DNA from 2 places in the Bacillus sp. AMCV2 genome. Region 2 is predicted to be linked to the other one. Evidence: a T-box and tRNA genes for the amino acid it is inferred to sense, from the RefSeq annotation. Region 2 holds a T-box; the other holds one or more tRNA genes.
The links. The T-box of region 2 lies ahead of tyrS (tyrosine--tRNA ligase). A T-box ahead of a tRNA ligase gene usually reads a tRNA of that ligase, here a tRNA-Tyr.

Region 1 (12,341 bases), 2.7 Mb from region 2:
ATGAAAAGAATGCTAAAGGCCTACATATTAAAAGGAAAAATAAACATCTGCATCGATTATTAAGTTACGTATAAGATATGCTAAATTTTAAAAGTTGTCAAGTTTATCAGTAAACTGGTCTTTACTTTCCTCTAAAAGAATCCAACCCATTATAGATGATTCACTTTCAATGAGGAACATCCATTACAGATGAAGCTCGCTTTTCCAGATCGAGGAGCAGTGTCTTCATTTCAAATCCGCCCCGATAGCCAGTTAATGAGCCATTCTTTCCTATTACACGGTGGCACGGTACAGTAATTAATACCGGATTAGCCCCAATAGCCGCACCTACAGCACGAACAGCTGCTGGTTTATTTATATCATTTGCAATGTCGGAATAGGATTTCGTCTGTCCATAAGGAATTTCACAAAGTGCATTCCAGACTGCTAGCTGAAATTGCGTACCGGCGTACTCAACTGGAACAGTAAAGTTTTTCCGCTTTCCTTCTAAATATTGAGTGATTTCAACGGCATAGGGTTCAAGCTTATCATCATCTTCAACAAGAAGACTTCCTGGAAAGCGTTTCTTAGCCCATTCGAACAATTCCTCGATTGGTTTGTTCTGTGAACCTACAAACACAAGCCCCTTTAAAGTTGAAGCAATATAAAAATTCCAATCCTTGAACATTAGTAAAGACCAATAAAGGGTTGGTTTATTCTTTGTTTCCATTGTACGTTTCCTCCATTTTACTCATTTCACGAAATTGTGCTGGTGTCTGTCCAGTTTTCTTTTTAAATAAAGTAATAAAATAAGGCGCGTTAGCTATACCCACACATATAGCGATATCTCCAATCGCTTTATTTGTCTGAATCAAATACTTTTTAGCCGCGTGTACTCTAACTTGTTGTATATACTCAACCAGCGTAATGCCTTTAATCTTTTTAAATGTTCGATGCATATGATACGGACTCCCATGACAAATATCTGCTAACGATTCTAGCGTTAATTTTTCTGTGAAATTTTTATCAATGTATTCAGTAATTAAATCAATCCACTCGCTATCAGGCATTTTTTCATTAGTGGGCTTGCAACGTTTACAAGGGCGAAAATTTGCGCGGAGAGCTTGTTCTGCGTTTGGAAAAATACATACATTTTCTTTTTTCGGAACGCGAGATTTACAGGATGGTTTACAGAATATCCCTGTCGATTTTACAGCGTAGAAAAATTGATTATTGTACGCTGCATCATTATTTATAAATGCTTCCCACTTTTCATCTGTTATCATTTCTGCATCATTCGAAATTCTATGATCATGGCTCTCTTTATGTCCGTTATTGATACTATCCGGCATTTATCTCACCTCTCCTTACATGGCTCATCTAATTCATTTTGAATTGAATCTCAATTTAAATTTTCGACACGCGTTTTTTATATCATGAGCCATTTTTATCTACTCCCGTTTAGCATTCTTGATAACTACACTATAACCTCATAAATAGAAAAAAATAAGGCGGTTAGAATGTAATAGCAAGATAACAAAATGAGTAAAGATGATTATGTGATAAACTAATTTCAACCAGCGTGAGTTTTCTTATAATTATTTAAGATAAGGAGAATGAAAAAGTGACATGGCATGAAGTCAATGATGTTATTGTCATTACATTACCTGAAATTTTCGACATGAATGCTAACCTAGGCTATCTAACCAGGGAAAAAAATGAATGCATGTATGAGATAGAGAACAATATCATTACAAAAGTTATAGCCATTGGGGAAATTCGGTGCTTAGTGCAGGTAAGCGTAATCAATAATAAACAAATGGTTGTTCAATTCCTAAACGATTCTAGACCTGTTGAGCAGTGGAAACGGGAAGAGATTGTAAAATATATTCATGACTGGTTTGATCTTGATAAGGATTTAACACCATTTTATGAAATGGCAAAAGCAGATCCATTACTTAAAATGCCTGCCCGAAAATTTTATGGGTTGCGAGTTATCGGCATTCCCGATTTATTTGAAGCTTTATGTTGGGGAGTTTTAGGACAACAAATTAACTTAGCCTTCGCGTACTCCTTAAAGAAGCAATTTGTAGAAGCATTTGGCGATTCTATTGAATGGAATGGTAAAAAGTATTGGGTGTTCCCACCGTACGAGCGAATTGCACGGTTAACCCCTATCGACCTGGCAGATATTAAAATGACGGTAAAAAAAAGTGAATATATCATTGGAATAGCCAGATTAATGGAAAGTGGAGAATTATCGAGGGAAAAATTAATGAAAATGAACTTTAAAGATGCTGAAAAAAACTTAATTAAAATACGAGGAATCGGTCCTTGGACAGCCAATTATGTTCTAATGCGCTGCCTTAGGTTCCCGACAGCTTTTCCAATCGATGATGTGGGTCTAATTCATTCGATAAAAATATTACGTAATATGAATCGAAAGCCTACGAAAGATGAAATCTTAGAAATATCGTTTTCATGGAAAAAATGGGAGTCATACGCTACCTTTTATTTATGGCGTGTCCTTTACTGAATCTTCAACTTAAACCGGAATGTACTCAATAAAAAAGAATGAACTTTAAAACTTAATCCCACAAGTACATTGTACGTACGACTTCAAGAATTCTTTGTCTTTATTAATTGTCAATAAAAAAACACGTTATCATTCCAATAGGCTCTTTGGTTTTCGGATTTCTAGCATGCTAAATTCCAACTGCTATCAAAAGCGTATCTTAATGAGGAACTGCTCTCTTATATCTGTATTAACATCAGAAAACTCAGTTAGGCAAAAGCAGTATCGCTCCAAGTCTTAATGCCTTTTAACCCCGTTGACCGACCTAATGAGGAAACATCTTGAATCTTTAGCCATGGCTGATAGTCTGTACCTGTTCCTGTACCACACCTTTATTAATCCATTTTTCCACTGTAGATGTTCTTTCTCTTTTGGACATAAAAACACCCCTTTAGACAATCTTATCCAAAGGGGTTAAACATTTATTACTCCACAGTAACACTTTTCGCAAGGTTACGCGGTTTATCAACATCACAGCCGCGATGCAGTGCAGCATAGTAAGCGATCAGCTGCAATGGAACAACAGATACCAACGGAGCAAGCGCTGGGTTTACTTCCGGCAGTACGAATCTGTCATCCGCATCGTCTAGGCCTTTCAGTGAGATGATGCATGTGTTTGCTCCGCGAGCGGCAACTTCTTTGACGTTTCCGCGGATGCTTAGGTTTACGTGCTCTTGAGTAGCCAATGCGAATACTGGTGTTCCTTGTTCGATCAAAGCAATCGTTCCGTGCTTCAGCTCTCCGCCGGCAAAGCCTTCTGCCTGGATGTAAGAAATCTCTTTCAGTTTCAGTGCGCCTTCGACACATACGAAGTAGTCAAGGCCGCGTCCGATGAAGAAAGCGTTTCTGGATACAGTCAGGTATTCACGGGCGATCATTTCCATTTCGTCTTTCTGGTCGCATAGAGCTTCCATTGCGTTTGCAGCGATACCGAGTTCTTTGACGAGGTCAAATCCGATATCGATGCCGTTTTTGTCAGCAGCCACAGAAGCAAGAACCGCAAGAACTGCAATTTGTGCAGTGTATGCTTTCGTTGACGCAACAGCGATCTCAGGGCCTGCATGAAGCAGCAATGTATAATCAGCTTCACGAGAAAGCGTTGATCCAGGTACGTTTGTGATTGTCAGGGCTTTGTGTCCGAGCGCCTTGACTTGAACGAGAACCGCGCGGCTGTCTGCTGTTTCTCCGCTTTGAGAAAGGAAAATGAAGAGCGGTTTCTTAGACAGAAGCGGCATGTTGTAGGAGAATTCACTCGCTACATGCACTTCAACCGGCACGTTTGCCCACATTTCAATATATTGTTTACCGACAAGTCCTGCATGGTAGCTTGTTCCGCAGCCAATGATATAGATGCGGTCCGCTTCCGCTACAGCGGCAGCGATATCGCCAGGCACAGACAGCTTGCCGTTTTCATCTTGATACGTTTGGATGATTTTGCGCATAACAACAGGCTGCTCATCCGTTTCTTTCAACATGTAGTGAGGGTACGTGCCTTTTTCGATATCACTGGCATCAAGCTCAGCAATATAAGACGCACGTGTAATCACGTCACCATCAAGGTTTTTGATGACGACCTGATCATCAGTGACAATAACCATTTCTTTATCCATCAGCTCTACATATTCGTTGGTTACTTGAAGCATCGCCATCGCATCAGATGCCACGACGTTGAATGTATCTCCAAGACCTACTAATAGAGGGCTTTTGTTTTTCGCTACAAAAATCGTTTCTCTGTTGTCGTTATCGAATAAAGCAATTGCATAAGAGCCTTTTAACAGTGTAAGTGTTTTGCGGAACGCTTCTTCTGTCTCAAGTCCTCCATTGACGAATTGCTCGATTACTTGAACGACTACTTCTGTATCGGTGTCACTTTTGAGCTCTACATCTTGCAAATACTCTTGCTTCAGCTGAACATAGTTCTCGATCACGCCGTTATGGACAAGTGTAAAGCGACCCAGTGCGCTTTGATGCGGGTGAGCGTTCAGATAGCTTGGTTCGCCGTGTGTCGCCCAGCGAGTATGCCCAATTCCGGCTTTCGCTTCTACATTGGCATCCACAACTTCACGCAGATCTGCAATGCGTCCTTTTTCTTTGAACACATGGATTCCCTGTTCGTTGGCAACAGCAATACCAGCAGAGTCATAACCGCGATACTCAAGCTTTTCTAACCCTTTTAATAAAATTTCCTTCGCATCAAGCTGACCGATATAACCTACGATTCCACACATATTTTTCTTCCTCCTAAGATTGTAAAAGGAGACGAAGAAAGTCAAATTTCAAGGGGACTTTCAATCGTCCCCTCCTACATGTTTTTTGGAAGATCATGTGATTTCTCTTTGTTCAAGGAGTCACCCCCTTGGTTTTAAGAAATCCTTACGGCTGTGATCTGCACACTCAGCCGGGAGGCATCCGCCGAAAATTCGATAACCTCCATCCTCGTCAACTAAGCCTTTTTCCGGGCGCTTAGTTCGGGCGCTATAATTATAGGTGAAGCAATAATCCCGTCTTCTTTTCCTATTGAGAAAATAAGAACAAGACAAGCTTGATTTTACAACATGTGGCATAAACGGTCAATTGTTTTTTAAACAACTTTGCCGTATGTCTCACAATTATCTTATGTTAACCTCGCTTGTCTTGTTCACTCTCTGATAATAGACTTCGTTACTCTAATCCCATTTCTGACCGGACGACTTCAACAATGCGATTGACATACTCATCGCACAGCTCTTTCGTCTTCGCTTCAGCCATGACACGGACGAGCGGTTCAGTTCCTGAAGGGCGCACCAAAATCCGGCCGTCGCCGTTCATTTCTTTTTCAACTTCAGAAATAACTGCTTTTACTTTTTCATTTTCTTCAACTTTATATTTATCAGTCACTCTCACATTGACTAACAGCTGCGGGAACTTCTGCATTTCAGCTGCAAGCTCTGACAGCGGCTTGCCTGTTGCTTTCAAAGTGTTCATCAGCATAATAGCAGACAATAATCCGTCCCCTGTCGTGTTGTAATCAAGGAAAATAAGATGTCCTGACTGCTCTCCGCCGACGTTGTAGCCGTCTTTTTTCATTGCTTCTACTACGTAGCGGTCGCCGACAGCTGTCTGCACGCTTTTGATGCCTTCTTTTTCGAGCGCCTTATAGAAGCCGAGGTTGCTCATCACGGTTGAAACCACTGTATCATCCTTTAAACGGCCCTCTGATTTCAGGTGTTTTGAGCATATGTACATGATTTGGTCGCCGTCTACAATATTTCCTTTTTCATCGACAGCAATCAGGCGGTCGCCGTCACCGTCGAACGCAAGACCGAGATCCGCGTTTTTCTCTTTGACAAACGCGCTGAGCGCTTCGGGATGAGTCGAACCGACGCCGTCATTAATGTTTAATCCGTTCGGGGAAGTCCCCATTGTCGAAACATCTGCATCTAAATCAGCAAACAGGTGTGTCGCCAAGGATGACGTTGCGCCATGGGCACAGTCCAATGCCACATGAATGCCTGTGAAATCTTCATCAGCTGTCTGTTTTAAGAATTGCAGATATTTTTGTCCGCCTTCAAAATAATCGTTTACAAGTCCAAGGTCTGCTCCGACAGGTCTTGGCAGCTTATCCTCAGGTTCGTCCATCAGGCGCTCAATTTCAGCCTCCTGTTCATCAGAAAGCTTAAATCCATCTCCCCCAAAGAATTTGATGCCGTTATCCTGCACTGGGTTATGAGAAGCGGAAATCATGACGCCCGCCTCTGCATCCATCGCTTTTGTCAAATAAGATACACCTGGTGTAGAAATGACACCTAGGCGCATGACTTCTGCGCCAATGGATAAAAGTCCGGCGACAAGGGCTCCCTCCAGCATATGGCCGGAGATGCGTGTATCGCGGCCTATCAGCACTTTTGGACGTTGTTTGTCTTTTGTCAGCACATAACCGCCGAAACGTCCGACTTTAAAGGCCAGCTCAGGTGTAAGCTCACTATTGGCGACACCTCTTACACCGTCTGTTCCAAAATACTTGCCCATTTTATAATCGCTCCTTTTTTATTCCGATGAGGATTGTGAATTCGCAGTGGATTCATCCTCATCCTGATCTTGGTTTTGATCTTTATTTTCGTCTTGGTTTTGATCGTTGCTGTTTTTATCAGTGTTCTTTGTATCTTCTTGCTGATTGTTCTTTTGATCATTTGTTTGTTTATCTGTGTCATCCTGATTCCCTGATGTATTGCTGCTGTTATCATTCGTTGATGTATTGCTTTTCTTAGACGTCAGCTTGATTTTGGCGTTTTTCCGCCCCAAGGACCAGGTTACATTCTGTGGCCCGTTCACTTCAAGCTTCACGCTATGCTCCCCGTCCTCTAAATCTGAAACATTCACATACAATTCAATATCTGATTTTTTCAGTTTTTTTATATTCGCGGGAGAGCCTTTAGCCGTTACATCTATCACTTGTGATTCAGGATCAAGAAATTCAATGTTTTGTGAGCTGCTCAGCCCTACAGTCTTGATGGGGACATTCTCGAACTTCTGATCCGCTTCACTATCGACTTCTATATGCAAAGTCACCTTTGACGGTGAGATTTTTTTGACACCGTCAGGAAGCGGAATATCTGCCTCGATATCGGAATCCTTGTTAATTTTACTTAAATCTAAGCTGACGCCGTCAATAAATTCAAGAGAATCCAACACATCCTGTGAGCCGTAAACCGTTACCTCACTGGGGCTGGATTCAATATTCGCTATGCTGACACCGTCAGGAAGGCTTCCTGTCCGTTCAATTTTAAAGGGCACTTTTTTACTCGGGCTTGTCACCGGAACGGTAATCTTGATAACCGAGGGCTCCACGTCGACAGGAAGCGCGTTTCCGTCTTTATCATAGACAGTCACTTTCGCTTCCTTTTCAATCGTTTCATCTGCGTTTTCCAAATTCACTGAAGCTTTTACAAGAGAAATATTATCGATCACATTTTTCGATCCGGTAATCTGCACATTTTTCGGACTGACAATCGGCTGCTCCGGAGAATAGCCTTTTTTCATCTTGCTTTTGTTGTAGTACTCCACTTCTACGGGAAAACTTTTGGTCGTCCGTTCCTGAATGGTCACTGTCGTAACAGACGGATTAATTGAGATTGTCAGCCCATCCGACACGTTTTTGGCCTTAAGCTCAACCTTATGTGTGCCGGTTTTCAAATGTTCCATATCGGCATATATTTCAAAGTTTTTGGTCTGCCGAGCCTTTTTCACGGCGCTTGTCGAGCCTTTTATCGTGACATTAACCGTTTGCGGAACACCCGTCACGACGTAATTTTCATCATCATAATACGCTTTAACCGGAATATCAGTCAGAGTTGCTTCATCAGTTGTTGATGTCGGAAAGAAAGATTCACCCGGTTTTTTCGGAGTCGGTGCTTGGTTGCTGTTAACCGCCACATAAAGCAAGAGCGCGAAAAGCAGAGCAATGATTTTCACAGCCCAGCGGTTGTTTAAGAATTTATCCATTTTTCTTGCCCCTCCAATACCAGCGGTTAGAAGAAGTGTCTCTGGTGTTTTTCTTAAACTCGGCTTCAAGCATTTCTTTCAGCGCTTCTTCTGTAAGCTCTCTGTGAAGGTCGCCGTTCTTTGCCACACTGACGCCGCCGGTCTCTTCAGACACAATAATCGTCAAACTGTCTGTTACTTCACTGATACCGACAGCTGCTCTGTGCCGCGTGCCCAGTTCTTTTGAAATAAACGGGCTCTCAGAAAGCGGCAGATAACAGGCGGCCGCGGCAATTTCATTATTTTTCATAATCACCGCACCGTCGTGAAGCGGGGTGTTTGGGATAAAAATATTGATCAGCAGCTCAGAGCTGACTTTGGCATTCAGTGGTATGCCGGTTTCAATATAATCCCCCATTCCAGTATCCCGCTCAATGGTCAGCAGGGCGCCTATACGGCGTTTCGCCATATAATTGATCGCTTTTGTAATGGCCTCAATCGTTTTCTGCTGCGCTTCTTCAACAGGCGTGCCGCTCCTCGAAAAAAAGCGGCCGCGGCCTAGCTGTTCAAGCGCTCTTCTCAGCTCAGGCTGAAAAATAATAATAATTGCTAAAAATCCCCATGTTATCGCTTGGTCCATCAGCCATTGAAGTGTGCTGAGGCCCAAATATTGGCTGGCCATACGAACAAGCACGATGACTACAATTCCTTTTAACAGCTGAACCGCTTTCGTGCCGCGTATCACCATAATCAATTTATATATCACATACCAAACAAGGAGAATATCAACGGCATTGCCGAGGTACTGCAAAAAAGGGATATCCTCAAAAGCCATTTCCTCGTCCTCCAAGATTTCAGTCATTTCGTATTTTGTGTTTTACGTGTTACGCATATGTACTTTACATAGCGAGCCCATTATACCACATTTCGATTTAGCAAGTGAAATGTGCCAGCCCTCTCAGCCCGCAAAAAAAGAGCAAAGCGGCTAACGCGCTTTACTCTTCTCCGTTCGGACTGAATGCATCGAGTACACTTTTCCCCGCAGACTTCATCTTGTACCATGTCCAGTCGAATAATTGATTGATTTCTTCAATCTGACCGGTGACTTGTCCAGCAGAGGCCATATACTTTTCGCCGTTTACGACGGTTACATCCCCGTCTATTTTGCCTTTAATAATCAGCTTGCCGTTTTTGACAGTGACATCACCTTTGACCGTCTCACCTTCTGGCACGGTCACAGTATGGTTATGAACCACAAGATTCGGCTGCTTGGATACGCTGAAATTGTGGTCATTATGCCAGCTGTTAAAAAAACCTCCGCCCATCAAAATGATGAATACCGCAGCAGCTGCGATAACGGGATGGGTTCTGAACCATCTTTTTACAGAAGCTCTTTTCTTCTCCTTAGGCAATTTTGCCATGACATTAGCGGTAAAATCCGCGGGGGCTTCGACATGCGATGTGCTCCGTACGAGCGCTATGGATTTCTCCATCTCGTAAAAATGCTTTCTGCATTTCTCGCATGTCTCCAGATGTTCATTTAATACGTGTTCATCTTTTGGAAGGATATCTCCATCAAGATGCATATGCATAAGCTGCACAATTTGTTCAGGACAGCTCATTTCATCACCCCACTTAAAGATCCCTTAATTGTTTTCTAAGAGCCTCTCTGCCTCTGTGAATCCGCGTTTTCACAGTCCCCACAGGAATGTTTAGAATCTCCCCAATTTCAATTAATGAGAGTTCGTCAATATACTTTAATACGATGACTGTTCTGTATTTGTCAGGAAGCTTTAAAATTTTCTGCTGTATCGTGTTTGAGAGCTCCAGCGACACAACTGCATCTTCAGGCAAAACACCATCTGCGGCGATTTGAGAATACATGGTCAAGCCTTCCGTACCAGCCACCTCTGCATCGAGGTAATAATCCGGCTTCTTTTTGCGAATGCGGTCAATGGTCAAATTGGTCGCGATTCGATAAAGCCAAGTTGAAAATTTCCGGTTAATATCAAAACTGTCGATATTAACGTACGCTCTGATGAAAGCTTCCTGTGCAATATCCTCCGCCTCATGCACATTGCCAAGCATACGGTAGCAAAGCTGATAAATTTTATCTTTGTAAATATCTACGATGTCCGCAAATGCATCCTGGTCGCCTTTTTTGACTTGTTTAATTCTTTTTTTAATCATCATTTCCATATTTATCTAACCTCTGCCTTCACCGGTCTGTATGTATACGAGCTTCGTTTCAAAAGGTTTCAATTTTTTTATAAAATAAGTTTATCAAATTTTTGGCAGGGTGTAGATGGTAATTCGTGAATAAACTACCTTAACATATTTTTAAAATTATTATACAGACTGAACAGTTAGAAGTTGGAATGATTTTTCCGAAAAGAAAAAAGACACCTTTTGATCAAAGGTGTCTGTGACTGGGCTAGCTGGATTCGAACCAACGCATGACGGAGTCAAAGTCCGTTGCCTTACCGCTTGGCTATAGCCCAATAATGGTGGAGGGGGGCAGATTCGAACTGCCGAACCCTGAGGGAGCGGATTTACAGTCCGCCGCGTTTAGCCACTTCGCTACCCCTCCACATAAAATTTTGAAAAAACAGTGCCGGCAAGAGGACTTGAACCCCCAACCTACTGATTACAAGTCAGTTGCTCTACCAATTGAGCTACACCGGCAAGATGGTGGAGGATGACGGGCTCGAACCGCCGACCCTCTGCTTGTAAGGCAGATGCTCTCCCAGCTGAGCTAATCCTCCAAATGGTGACCCGTACGGGATTCGAACCCGTGTTACCGCCGTGAAAGGGCGGTGTCTTAACCGCTTGACCAACGGGCCGTTGTGTTCTCGTCGAGCTGACAAAAGTTATTATATACAGGTCACCCCCTGTTTGTAAAGAGGAAAATTAAATTTTTTATTTTCAAACTTTTTAACTCCTTTTTTAACTGAAAAAGCCTCCCAACTAAAGCCATTTATTTTATGATAGAGACAAGCAAAGCAAGAGAGGAGAAACCAATATGATTCTAGTCAGTTCTTGCCTTGGAGGCATTGAATGCAGATATAACGGCTCTCACGCAGCGTCGGAGAAAATCAGAAAACTCGTCGATGAAAAGAAAGCAGTCATGGCTTGCCCTGAACTTCTCGGCGGCTTCTCTACCCCACGCGAACCCGCAGAAATCATAGGAGGCACCGGCGAGGATGTCCTCAATGGAACAGCGAAAATCGTGACAGCTTCAGGAGAAGACGTCACAGAACTATATATGGAAGGCGCCGCGAAAACATTGGCTTACGCAAAAGAAATCAACGCTTCTGCCGTCATATTAAAAGAAAACAGTCCATCTTGCGGAAGCGGGTTTATCTATAACGGCACATTCTCTGGCAAAAAAATCACCGGCAACGGAGTAACCGCCGCATTGTTAAAACAAGCGGGCTACCAGGTCATTTCGGAAAACAAGCTTGACGACATCTTGTAAGGAGGCCACCCCATGACTCAAGACATTTCTTTATCCTTCTATAAGCCTGAACACTTGCCCGAGCTTCAAGCATTCACGCTCACCAACGATGACAAACGCTTTACCTCCCTCCCGAAAGAGGTGCTGTCTCAGGCTCTGGGCATACAGGACCGATACCCGGTTGTCATCTTAAAAGACGACCTTCCAGTCGGTTTTTTCATTTTACATGCATCAAAAGAAACGCTTGCTTCCTATTCTAACAATCCATTTGCTTTACTGCTCAGCTCCCTGTCTTTAAACGCTGTGCACCACGGAAAAGGCTATGCGAAAAAAGCCATGATTTTGCTTCCCGCTTTTGTGAGCGGATATTTTCCATGGTGCGACGAAATCATCTTGGCCGTCAATCATCTGAACATACGCGCAAAACACCTTTATATGAAAAGCGGGTTCCTTGATAAAGGACGGCGAAGAATCGGGCCGCTTGGAGAACAGTTGATCCTTCATCATTTCTTATAGTCTTGGGTGAAATAAAATTTCAAAAATTAAAAAACATAGTTGAAATATCATAACAGAAATGAATATACTGAATATTGAGATATATCATTTTAAAACAGGGGGCATCCTCATGTCAGAACCATTAAACATTCACCGTCTTACAACGGAATCACGCAATAGCCAAACAGTTGAAATCCACAAAGCAAACACTCTCGGCATCCTCAAAATGATCAACAACGAAGATATGAAAGTCGCTGCAGCCGTTCAGGAGGTTCTCCCCGACATCAAAACAGCTGTAGACTGCGCATATGAATCGTTTCAAAATGGAGGCCGGCTCATATATACAGGCGCCGGTACAAGCGGCAGACTCGGCGT
Region 2 (12,341 bases):
ACAGACATCGCGTTCGTTTCCGGACCAATGGCAGAACCGATCAACCGTTCGAAAAAACTCCAAGGCTACAAACGTGCGCTTGAAGAAGCGAACCTTCCGTTTAATGAACAATTTGTAGCTGAAGGGGATTACACATATGATTCCGGACTCGAAGCACTGCAGCATCTGATGAGCCTGGATAAAAAACCGACAGCCATTCTTTCTGCAACTGATGAAATGGCACTGGGCATTATCCATGCTGCTCAGGATCAGGGCTTATCCATTCCGGAGGATCTCGACATTATCGGTTTTGATAATACAAGATTAAGCCTTATGGTTCGCCCGCAGCTTTCAACAGTTGTTCAGCCGACATATGATATTGGCGCCGTTGCGATGAGACTGCTGACGAAGCTCATGAATAAAGAGCCGGTTGAAGAGCATATCGTCGAACTGCCGCACCGTATAGAGCTAAGAAAGTCAACCAAGTCATAAGAAAAACAAAGAGCAAGCTTCACCTTTATGGTGAATTCTTGCTTTTTTCATGGGGAGAAATGATGAAACGTTTTGATTATCTTACACCTGTTGGATTTGTGTTAGGAACGATTATTATTGTTATTGGGATTATTTCGGGATCGGGAGTAAGCGGTTTCCGCTCTTTTCTTGATCTGACCTCTTTCTTCATCGTAACAGGGGGACTTTGCGCGGCTGTTTTTATCAGTTTTCCACCAAGAGAGCTGAAAAAAGCGCCCTCTGTGTTAAAGCAGGCATTCATCCGCCAGGAAGACAATGTGAAAGATCTTGTGAAAACCTTTGTCTCCCTTTCCGATCACGCGCGAAAACACGGGCTTTTATCATTGGATGATCAGGCTCGGGAAATCAAAGATCCATTCTTGAAAAAAGGGCTGCTTTTAGCGATTGACGGCTGGGATGAAGAAACGATTCGGCTCGTCATGGATTCAGAAATCGCAGCAATGGAGGAACAGCACCGAAAAGGGCGGCGAGTTTTTGAAAAAGCGGGAGAATTCGCTCCGGCGTGGGGAATGATCGGAACACTCGTCGGGCTTGTGCTGATGCTCAAAAACTTAAACGACCCGCATATGCTCGGACCAAACATGGCCATTGCGCTTCTGACGACTTTATATGGTTCATTACTGGCAAATATGGTCTTCAACCCGATCGCGGCTAAGCTTGAAGAGAAAACAGAAAGTGAAATTTTCATCAAGCAGGTAATGGTGGAAGGGATTATCGGTGTTCAATCCGGAAAAAACCCGCGCAACCTTGAAAGCCAGCTGGTCGTTTTCAGCTCACGGGAAGAATGGCAGAAGCAGCCAAAACAAGTAAAAACAAAAAAGGGATCTGTACATGAAGCTTAGAAGAGAACGTTTTGAAAGAAGGAATGGAAGCGGAAAAAACAGTCAATCTTCATCCAGCTGGATGGTAACCTTTACAGATTTGATCACCTTGATCCTTGTGTTCTTTATTTTACTCTTTTCGATGTCCCAAATTGATCTGCAAAAATTCAAAGCGGCAGTGGACTCAATCCAGAAGGAAGGCAACGGGCTTCAGCCGGACCAAACATCCATAGAAAAAAAAGAATATATCCCCACCTGATACGAAGAAGCAAGAGGATCAGCAGGATCAGCTTCTCAAGAAAGTAAATACATATATAAAAGACAATCATTTGAAGGCCCAAATGACAGCCAAACGGGATGAACGCGGTGTCGTGCTCGTTCTTCAGGAGGCTGTGCTGTTTGATACAGGTGAGGCAAAGGTGCTGAAAAATGCCGAAACACTTCTTCACCAAATTGCCGTTCTTCTTCAAACAATTCCAAATGACATTCAGGTGGAGGGGCATACAGACAGCCGAAACATTTCGACATACCGATACCCGTCGAACTGGGAGCTATCAGCAGCACGGGCAAGTGGAGTGATTCAATACTTCACGTCAAAAGAGAAGCTTCCCTCCAAGCGCTTTATTGCTGTCGGTTATGCGGATACAAAGCCGGTGAAGGATAACAAGACAAATGAACACATGAAGGAAAATCGGCGTGTGGAAATAGTGATCAAAAAATCAAAAACGACCTCTTCGTAAAGGTCGTTTTTTACTTTGTTCTTTGCTGTTCAGAACGTATCGCATATAATGCTTTGCTGACAGTTTGGGCATTTTTTTCTGTAATTTCAGGCTTGCGGGGAATCGGAGGATATAAATCAGCCGGATCGCTCCAGCTCGACGGAAGGGCCACGGGGCATTGTTTTTGCCATTTAGCAATCCATTCCGGCGGGATCTCGTGTCCCGGGTCAATTCCCTTCATTTCAAGCCATATTCTGGCCCAGGCGCGGGGCACGACACGCCAAATATCATATCCGCCGCCTCCGACTGCAATCCATTTCCCTCCGCAATATTGATGAGCCAAAGTGTGTGCAAGACGGGGGATTTCTTCGTATATATTGATTGTTGCTGATAAATGCGTCAGCGGGTCGTAGTAATGGGCATCGGCGCCGTTTTGGCTGATAATGACATCAGGCTCGAAATACGCGGCGACTTCTGAAGCTGCTGTCCGGTAAGCCTCAAGAAAAGAATCATCCTCTGTAAAAGCGTCAAGCGGGATATTAAAGGAATAGCCATATCCTTTTCCGCTGCCTTTTTCTTGGATCTGGCCGGTTACAGGGAATAAATACCTTCCTGTTTCATGAATGGACAGCGTGCATACGTCAGGATTATCGTAAAATGTAAATTGCACACCGTCCCCGTGGTGGGCGTCCGTATCAATATAAAGCACTCTGGCGCTATATTTTTTCTGGATATATTGAATCGCCACAGCGCTGTCGTTGTATATGCAGAATCCTGATGCTCTCCCGCGAAAGCCATGATGAAGCCCTCCACCAAGGTTTGCCGCATGCAGGGCTTGTCCTGACATGACCCAGTCTGCGGCCGTTAAAGTGCCGCCGACCAAGAGGGATGCCGCTTCGTGCATGCCGGCAAAGACGGGTGTGTCTTCAGTGCCGAGCCCGTAGCTTTCTCCTTCTTCAGCGGGAAGCTTTCCGGCGCCCGCAAGCTTTACGGCCTGAATGTAATCGTCCGTGTGGACAAGGGAAAGCTCCTCTTCTGAAGCGAGTCTGGGGGTGACAATGTCTCCATCATCAAAGGCATTGATCATCTTAAGCAAATCATATGTTAACAGAACCCGCTGCTGATTAAAGGGATGCTCCTGATGAAACATATAGGTTTGGTAGGATGGAGAATAGATAAATACACTGTCTCTCATAGCAGATCCCTTTGCTCTGACGGCCATACGACGTGGTGTCCATTTCTTTGTAATGCCTGCAAAAACGGCAGCGGATTCATCGTTTTTACACGGAAGACAAGCACTTTTACACCGGGATCGTCATGCGGATAAACAAGCACGCTTAATATTTTCACTTGAAGGTCTTGGCAAAGACTGCTGATCTCAGCGAGGCTTTTGGTGATGTCGTTTACTTTTATCTCAATTTGCGATCCCGGCTGGTCAGCGCCTGTCAATTTGACAAACGTCCGCAGCAAATCGGTTTTTGTTAAAATGCCTATTAATTTTTGATGGTGTACCACTGGAAGGCAGCCGATGCCATGCTCGTAGAACACGGCTGATATTTCTTCGACAAAATCTAACGGATGGGCGCAGACAACATCTTTTTTCATAATTGAATCTACGCTTCGTGTGAGAAATAGGCTTCGTTTGTTTTCTTCAAAAATACTCGGGCTGGCCTGTTTCATGTCTCTGTCTGTAATCATGCCGATCACGTGTCGTTCTTCATCTACAACAGGCAGATGCCTGATATGGAATTCCTTCAATTTGCATATTGCTGTTTCAAGCGTATCCGTCTTCGTTAATGTAATGACATCTCTTTTCATGATTTGCTCAACAATCATTATTTTTTCCCCTTTGTCAGTGTCAGTTAATACATATAACGATGATAAAAACGGAGCCTGTCAAATTGCTCAATTGATTCTTGGCTGACGTTTTTTCCAATGCGGGCCATCAGACAGTTTGCAGGGTGGGAGCTGATCTCCGGCTCATCCGTTGCAAACCAGACCAATCCGCCTGCATTCATCATCTTTTCCATGATCTTTCTGTATTCCCACACATCTTTTTTCATCCCTTTTAAATCCCAATGCCAGTAATATTCTGTCGTCATCACAATGTAGTTTTCCATTTGTTCATCCATCATGCTGACGGTCAGGAGCGTCTTTCCGACAGCGCATCCCCGATAGTCCGGCGCTACTTCGATGGCTCCGAGCTCAATCAAATCCTCCATATTTCCTTCAGACCATCTTTCGAGCGGGTCAGGATATAAATACGTGACATAGCCGACAATGGTTCGGCCGTCTCTGGCAATAATAATGCGCCCTTCGGGAAGGCCTGCAATGTCGACTAGCGCTTCATGCTGCTCGCGAGGCGGACGAAATGCGGTTAAATCTTTATGAAACTCATAACCTGCCAAATCCTCTGGAGAGACAGGCCCTTCTATCAGTAAAGAGCCGGTTGCTGTTTTGATGTTTGCTGAATGGTATGTTTTATGATGTTCCACTAATTCACCGTCCCATCAATTCTTATAAAAATACATGCCTTCTTTAAGAATACCAAATTATAAAGCGTTTTCAACATGGTTTATATTTTAAAAATTGAGAAGAATATGAATATATACTATAATAATTGTGACAACTTCAGCAAAGGGGGATGTTTGGGCATGAATTTGAAAGCGTTACCAGCAATAGAGGGGGATCATAACTTAAAAAACTATGAAGAAACGTACCGGCATTTTGATTGGGCCGAGGCAGAGAAACATTTCTCTTGGCATGAGACAGGGAAACTGAATGCGGCGTATGAAGCGATTGACCGCCATGCCGAATCGTTTCGAAAAAACAAAGTAGCGCTTTATTATAAAGACGCAAAAAGGGATGAAAAATACACATTTAAAGAAATGAAGGAAGAATCAAACAGAGCCGGGAATGTGCTGAGACGGTATGGAAATGTGGAAAAAGGGGACCGCGTTTTTATTTTTATGCCGAGATCACCCGAGCTTTATTTTATTATGCTTGGCGCAATCAAAATTGGCGCCATCGCCGGGCCGCTGTTCGAAGCATTTATGGAGGGAGCGGTGAAAGACCGGCTTGAAAACAGTGAGGCAAAGGTTGTTGTCACAACACCTGAGCTGCTGGAGAGAATACCGGTAGACAAACTGCCTCACTTGCAGCATGTCTTCGTAGTCGGGGGAGAGGCTGAGAGCGGCACGAATATCATCAATTATGATGAAGCAGCGAAACAGGAAAGCACAAGACTGGATATCGAATGGATGGATAAAAAAGACGGCTTTCTGCTTCACTATACATCAGGTTCCACTGGTACGCCAAAGGGCGTGCTGCATGTCCATGAAGCGATGATTCAGCAATATCAAACAGGAAAGTGGGTCCTTGATTTAAAGGAAGAAGACATTTATTGGTGCACGGCTGATCCAGGCTGGGTGACAGGTACGGTATATGGCATTTTTGCACCGTGGTTGAACGGAGCGACAAATGTCATCGTCGGCGGACGTTTCAGCCCGGAAAGCTGGTATGGAACGATTGAACAGCTTGGCGTCAATGTCTGGTATAGCGCGCCGACCGCTTTTCGGATGCTGATGGGAGCGGGAGATGAAATGGCTGCGAAATATGATCTAACTTCACTACGGCATGTGCTCAGTGTCGGTGAGCCGCTAAATCCGGAAGTCATCAGATGGGGACATAAAGTTTTTAACAAACGAATTCATGATACATGGTGGATGACCGAAACGGGCAGTCAGCTCATCTGCAACTATCCTTGCATGGATATTAAACCGGGTTCAATGGGTAAGCCGATTCCAGGAGTGGAGGCAGCGATCGTTGACAATCAAGGCAACGAGCTACCGCCATACCGAATGGGCAATCTCGCCATCAAAAAGGGCTGGCCTTCCATGATGCATACCATTTGGAATAACGCTGAAAAGTATGAATCGTATTTCATGCCGGGCGGTTGGTATGTGTCTGGGGATTCTGCTTACATGGATGAAGAGGGATACTTTTGGTTCCAAGGCAGAGTTGATGACGTCATCATGACTTCCGGTGAGCGCGTCGGCCCATTTGAAGTGGAAAGCAAGCTTGTCGAACATCCGGCTATTGCAGAAGCAGGCGTAATCGGAAAGCCTGACCCGGTGCGTGGAGAAATCATTAAAGCCTTTATTGCACTCAGGGAAGGATTTGAGCCGTCTGATAAACTGAAAGAAGAGATCCGCCTATTTGTAAAGCAGGGTCTTGCAGCCCATGCGGCTCCGCGTGAGATCGAATTTAAAGATAAGCTTCCGAAAACCCGAAGCGGAAAGATCATGAGGCGCGTGCTGAAGGCATGGGAGCTTAATCTGCCTGCTGGAGATCTGTCAACAATGGAGGATTAAAAGGCGGCGTTGACACAGGATTTTATTTATGTTAAAAATGATATAGCTTCATATGAAAAGGTAAAGATTGAGACAAGTAGAATATCCTTACGTTCCAGAGAGCTGATGGCCGGTGAAAATCAGCACAGATGGGTATATCGAATACACTCATGAACCGCTTTTGCAAACAAAGCCGGCCAGGCTTTCAGTAGTGAAAGAACGGACCTGATCCGTTATCAGGCAAAGTGATAAGACGAATGTTTGCATTCTCTTATTAGTAGGGTGGTACCGCGATAATCAATCGTCCCTTCGTGTAAACGAAGGGGCGTTTTTTATTTTAATCAAAAAAGGAGCTTTATCTTATGACTAACTTACTTGAAGACTTATCCTTCCGCGGATTGATTCAGCAAATGACAGATGAAGAAGGGTTAAATAAACAGCTGAATGAAGAAAAAATCCGCTTGTACTCAGGCTTTGACCCGACAGCAGACAGCTTGCATATCGGACACCTGCTGCCTATTTTAACACTTCGCCGTTTTCAGCTTGCAGGGCACCATCCGATTGCGCTTGTGGGCGGCGCGACGGGCCTCATCGGTGATCCAAGCGGAAAAAAAGCAGAGCGTACATTAAACACTGCTGACATCGTATCCGAATGGTCCCAAAAAATCAAAAACCAGCTGTCCAGATTTCTAGATTTTGAAGCAGCAGAAAACCCAGCTGTCATCGCGAACAACTTTGACTGGATCGGCAAAATGAATGTGATCGATTTCCTTCGAGACGTTGGTAAAAATTTCGGCATCAATTACATGCTGGCAAAAGATACGGTCAGCTCAAGAATTGAATCCGGCATCTCGTACACAGAATTCAGCTACATGATTCTTCAATCTTATGATTTCTTAAATCTTTACAGAGACAAAAACTGTAAACTGCAAATCGGCGGAAGCGATCAGTGGGGCAATATCACAGCGGGTCTTGAACTGATCAGAAAATCAGAAGAAGAAGGAGCAAAAGCGTTCGGCCTAACGATTCCGCTTGTCACAAAAGCAGACGGCACGAAGTTCGGAAAAACGGAAGGCGGCGCGATCTGGCTTGATAAAGAAAAAACATCGCCATATGAATTCTATCAATTCTGGATCAACACAGACGACCGTGACGTTGTCAAATACTTGAAATACTTTACGTTCCTTTCAAAAGAGGAAATTGAAGCATACGCTGAAAAAACAGAAACGGCGCCAGAAAAACGTGAAGCACAAAAACGCCTGGCAGAAGAAGTGACATCACTAGTTCACGGACGCGAGGCGCTGGAGCAAGCCATCAACATCTCCCAAGCGCTGTTCAGCGGCAATATTAAAGAGCTTTCTGCTCAAGACGTAAAAGTAGGCTTTAAAGATGTTCCTTCTATGGAAGCTGACAGCACCCAAGAGCTTTCACTTGTAGATGTGTTGGTGCAATCTAAATTATCTCCTTCTAAACGCCAAGCGCGTGAAGACATTCAAAACGGAGCTGTTTACATTAACGGTGAACGCCAGACGGAAATAAATTATACCCTATCAGCTGAAGACCGTATCGAAAATCAATTTACTGTTATGCGCCGCGGGAAGAAAAAATACTTCCTTGTGACGTATAAATAAGAAAAAGATCCTTTGCCACTGAAGGCAAAGGATCTTTTTGTTTACCGCATAGGAATGAAAGGAAAAGAGTATATTAGATAGGGCAAACACGACCAATCACCACCTTTTAAATGAAAGGAGCGCTAAAGCGTGAATCTCATGTGTACGATTGCAAAAGAACGGCTGCAGCGGGATTATTGGGAGCAGCAGGCGCAGGATAGTGTTGGCCAGCAAGAGGCAAAAGACAAAATAGACGATAAAAAAACCCCGACCGCATAGCGGCAGGGGTTTTTAAAACGATTAACGAGAGTAGAACTCAACGATAAGCGCTTCGTTAATTTCCGGAGCAAGTTCAGAACGCTCAGGAAGACGAGTGAAAGTACCTTCAAGCTTTTCAGCGTCGAAAGTAAGGTATTCAGGAACGAAGTTGTTCACTTCAACAGATTCTTTGATGATAGAAAGGTTTCTTGATTTTTCGCGAACACCGATTGTTTGACCAGGTTTCACTAGGTAAGACGGGATATCAACGCGGCTTCCGTCTACAAGAATGTGACCGTGGTTAACCAATTGGCGAGCTTGACGGCGAGTACGTGCTAAACCTAGCTTGTACACAACGTTATCAAGACGAGAATCTAAAAGAATCATGAAGTTTTCACCGTGTTTACCAGCTAGTTTGCCAGCTTTGTCAAACAAAGTGCGGAATTGACGTTCGTTTACACCGTACATGTGACGAAGCTTTTGCTTTTCTTGCAATTGCAAACCGTATTCTGATAATTTTTTACGTTGTCCTGGGCCGTGTGGACCTGGAGCGTAAGGGCGTTTTTCTAATTCTTTTCCTGTACCGCTAAGAGAGATTCCTAGACGGCGAGACAGTTTCCAAGATGGACCTGTATAGCGAGCCATAATGTGACTCCTCCTTTGGTTTTATTTTTGTGGAAAATAAAAACCGTCTGCTCTATTCGACCATGCACATTTTGTTTTCATGTATCCTCGCTCCAGCAGCAGAGAGTTACACGATACACCTTATTGATAAGGAACAAAATGAAAACATAGAAGCTGAACAAAAAGGCTGCAATATTTCACACAAAGGTCATTATATAATTTATTTGTTTTGAAGTCAACCATTCCTCCATTATTGCTTCACCGTTTATGATATAATAAACAAAAATTAGTGGTAAACTTTTAGGTGATAAAAACATGGTAGAACAAACTAAAGATCAATTATCCGCCTTTCATTATCATATGCTCGATTTTTTATTAACCAAATCTGAAAAAGTCACATTCACCGACTCTTTAATATGGCTGACTTCGGCTATTCAAACCTATTTTTCAACCCTTTGTGTTTCGCTTACACCGTCATCATCAGACTTTGTGACAAAACTGGCAGATGGTGAAGCGCGTTTTTCCGCTTCAAAAATAAACGCTTCATGTTATCTGATTGAGGACGGCTCCGGCAGGCGTTTCCATCTTGCGTGCAGGCAGGATGAAGAGATTCCTGAAGGGCTTCCGGACGTGGTTGCTTCATTTTTAAACCAGTCGATGAAACAGGAAAGACTCTATAACAAAACGATCTACCAAAAAAAGATATACAAAATGACGGAGCTGTTCCATTCACTGCTTGATCAGACAGATGTGCTGAAGCAGCTTTTAGAAAGCTTGACCAGCACATTTTCTCTTTTTGAGTTTTCTTTATTTATATCGCACGATCAAGACCAATGTTTAGGGATTCCTGCAAAAGAGCTGTATATGGAAGGGGAAAAATCCGATTCCTTTGCGCTCAAAGTGTATTTGTCCGGGGACATTTTGCGGAAAAATGAATCTGCCGCCTATATTCCGATCAAAGGACAGCAGGGCACATACGGGGTGTTGAAGGCTGAGGGAACGGGTGACAGCTTTCTTACTGATGCCTGCCTTGATGAAATGTCGCTGTTAGCAAACGCCGCGGGAAAAGCGTTTGAAAATGCCCAGCTCTACGAACAATCCAAAGCAAGCATCGCAAATTTGGAATTGATTAATGAAACATCACGCCGCCTGAATCAGCGGCTGACACTGACTGATACAATGAATGATCTGGCTGTGAGAATGGCAGAATCGTTTCAGGCAGAAGAAGTGGGATTTTTTCATATAGACCATTTTGAAAACCTAACATTGCTCCCAGGCAGCACAGCATTTTTTAAAGAAGCGAAGCCGTCAGATTTTTATAATGAGCTGAAAGAAAAGCTGTATGAAGGTGAAAAAGGGGTTTTCATCGGGAATGGCCAGTCTGTTTTTGGGAAGGCGGGGTACGGCTCGCTGATGGCTGCTCCGATGATTCAAAACGACCGGCTTCTAGGTTTTGCGGTTTTATTGAAACAGGAGCTGTACGCTTTTACATTTGAAATGTACAAGCTGTTTCAGGCGCTGATTCATCACGCGACACTGGCTGTAACCAATTCAATGCTCCGCGACCGCCTTGAGCATCTCGTGAAAACAGATCAGCTGACTGAACTGTATTCACGAGCGTATTTAGATGAAAAAATTCAATACAGCATGAAAATCCACCAAAAGGGTGTTTTTATTCTTGTTGATATTGATAATTTTAAGAATGTAAATGATACGTACGGCCATCAGACTGGGGACGAGATTTTAATTCAAGTCGCTTCAGTGATTAAAAGCAACATCCGAAAGCATGATGTCGGTGCCCGCTGGGGAGGCGAGGAGCTGGCGATTTATTTGCCAAATGTGCCGGTTGCAGTGGGGAAACGGATTACCGAGCGACTGGTTTATGCGGTCAGAAAAAATACGAAACCCGAGGTAACCATTTCCTGCGGTATATCCTGCTGGACGACAGAAACAAAAAAGTCGCTGAAAGAGCTTGTGCATGAGGCAGATGAAGCGCTCTACAGCGCGAAACGGAGCGGGAAAAACCGTTTGATGATTCATGACTCAATAAAATAAAAAAAGCCCAAAACGATATCAGTTTTGGGCTTTTATATTACTGAGCTAACGCTTTTTCTAGCGTTTCGGCAAATTGAGTTAAGTATTTTTCATCAATTTCGTCGAAACGGTTTTTCACTGGGCTGTCGATGTCCAAGACGCCGACAATTTTTCCGTCTACACGAATCGGAAGCACAATTTCTGATTGAGACGCTGCATCGCAGGCGATATGTCCAGGAAACGCGTTTACATCCTCAACACGTTCCACTTTTCCGTTTGCGTACGCTGTGCCGCAAACCCCTCTGCCGAAAGGAATCCGAACACATGCCGGCAGGCCTTGGAACGGACCTAACACAAGCTGTCCATCCTCTTCTTTGGCAAAATAGAAACCCGCCCAGTTGACTTCAGGCAGCGAATGATACAGCAGCGCTGAGGCATTTGCATAGTTAGCTATTTGGTCTGTTTCGTCTTCGGTCATGGCTTCGAGCTGTTTTAGCAGAAGCTGATAGTCTTTTTCTTTATCTCCAGATTGTTTTTCGACATGGAACATGGAAAACCCTCACTTTTTCTATAATATAAAACAAAGTTCCGGCTTTTCTGCCGGCATTTGTCGATAAGTTCTTACAGGAACAGCGGCTTTCTGCTTGAATAGTATCAAGAGGAAGGAGTGAGCCGTATGAAAGTAAGCACCAAAGACAAAATTATTGAATCTGCTGTCATGCTTTTTAACCAAAAAGGATTTTCTGGCACGTCTGTCCGTGAAATCGCAAAGTCAGCTGATGTAAATGTTGCGCACATCTCCTACTATTTTAAAGGCAAAGGAGGCTTGATGGAACACTTAGTTTCAGAGTTTTACGAAGGCTACAGCAAAACGCTTGAAACAGCGGCAAGCAATATCTCTTCTCAAAGCACGCAGGAACATCTTCTTCAATTGGTTTTCGATATTTTATCCTATCAGCATAATCATCGTCAATTAACTCGTTTTGTCTACCGGGAAGTTACAATTGACTCCACATTAATCAGGGAAATTATGTCGACATATCTAATGAAGGAAAAGTATATCTTTCAGCTGATCATTGAGGAAGGAGAAAAACAGCGTGAATATTTAACGCTGCCGCTGCCTCATTTTATTCTCCAATTAAAATCTCTCTTGATGATGCCCTATCTCCAGCCTCAATATATTTCAGAAGTACTCTACATGCAGCCGCACGAGCCGTATTTTTATAAAATGTATTTTGAAGAAATCAAGATTTGGATCAGAAGCGTCTTCCGGACAGGAGACGTGGCGCTCACCAATTAGCACCGTTCCAAAAACGCCTCATACGCATATCCGACATCTCCCGCTTGATGGGCATCTGACCCAAACACAAGCGGGATCTTCTTTTGCTTCGCTTTATTCAGCATCCAATCCTC

Region 1: it has a tRNA-Tyr gene. The T-box ahead of tyrS (tyrosine--tRNA ligase) is inferred to sense a tRNA for this amino acid. The anticodon was not compared.

Annotation. Positions count from the first base shown of each region.
Region 1 covers NZ_JBVYIB010000002.1:191,899-204,239, reverse strand. Annotated here, with positions in the region: gene adaB (methylated-DNA--[protein]-cysteine S-methyltransferase) at 167-709, opposite strand; gene adaA (bifunctional transcriptional activator/DNA repair enzyme AdaA) at 693-1,331, opposite strand; gene alkA (DNA-3-methyladenine glycosidase II) at 1,604-2,515, shown strand; partial or broken gene AC0OMA_RS01190 (hypothetical protein) at 2,792-2,933, opposite strand; gene glmS (glutamine--fructose-6-phosphate transaminase (isomerizing)) at 2,980-4,782, opposite strand; gene glmM (phosphoglucosamine mutase) at 5,216-6,562, opposite strand; gene cdaR (CdaA regulatory protein CdaR) at 6,581-8,035, opposite strand; gene cdaA (diadenylate cyclase CdaA) at 8,028-8,849, opposite strand; gene rsiW (anti-sigma-W factor RsiW) at 9,010-9,636, opposite strand; gene sigW (RNA polymerase sigma factor SigW) at 9,650-10,213, opposite strand; tRNA gene AC0OMA_RS01155 (tRNA-Gln) at 10,444-10,515, opposite strand; tRNA gene AC0OMA_RS01150 (tRNA-Tyr) at 10,520-10,604, opposite strand; tRNA gene AC0OMA_RS01145 (tRNA-Thr) at 10,627-10,699, opposite strand; tRNA gene AC0OMA_RS01140 (tRNA-Val) at 10,704-10,779, opposite strand; tRNA gene AC0OMA_RS01135 (tRNA-Glu) at 10,783-10,857, opposite strand; gene AC0OMA_RS01130 (2-thiouracil desulfurase family protein) at 11,037-11,492, shown strand; gene AC0OMA_RS01125 (GNAT family N-acetyltransferase) at 11,505-11,987, shown strand; gene murQ (N-acetylmuramic acid 6-phosphate etherase) at 12,097-12,341, shown strand, end outside.
Region 2 covers NZ_JBVYIB010000002.1:2,860,424-2,872,764, reverse strand. Annotated here, with positions in the region: gene ccpA (catabolite control protein A) at 1-471, shown strand, start outside; gene motP (flagellar motor protein MotP) at 534-1,352, shown strand; partial or broken gene motS (flagellar motor protein MotS) at 1,342-2,071, shown strand; gene AC0OMA_RS14905 (acetoin utilization protein AcuC) at 2,082-3,245, opposite strand; gene AC0OMA_RS14900 (acetoin utilization AcuB family protein) at 3,242-3,886, opposite strand; gene acuA (acetoin utilization protein acetyltransferase AcuA) at 3,913-4,545, opposite strand; gene acsA (acetate--CoA ligase) at 4,705-6,423, shown strand; T-box leader at 6,478-6,714, shown strand; gene tyrS (tyrosine--tRNA ligase) at 6,765-8,033, shown strand; gene sr7p (small protein SR7P) at 8,163-8,291, shown strand; gene rpsD (30S ribosomal protein S4) at 8,313-8,915, opposite strand; gene AC0OMA_RS14870 (diguanylate cyclase domain-containing protein) at 9,210-10,949, shown strand; gene AC0OMA_RS14865 (GAF domain-containing protein) at 10,987-11,478, opposite strand; gene refZ (transcriptional regulator RefZ) at 11,605-12,228, shown strand; gene hisJ (histidinol-phosphatase HisJ) at 12,225-12,341, opposite strand, start outside.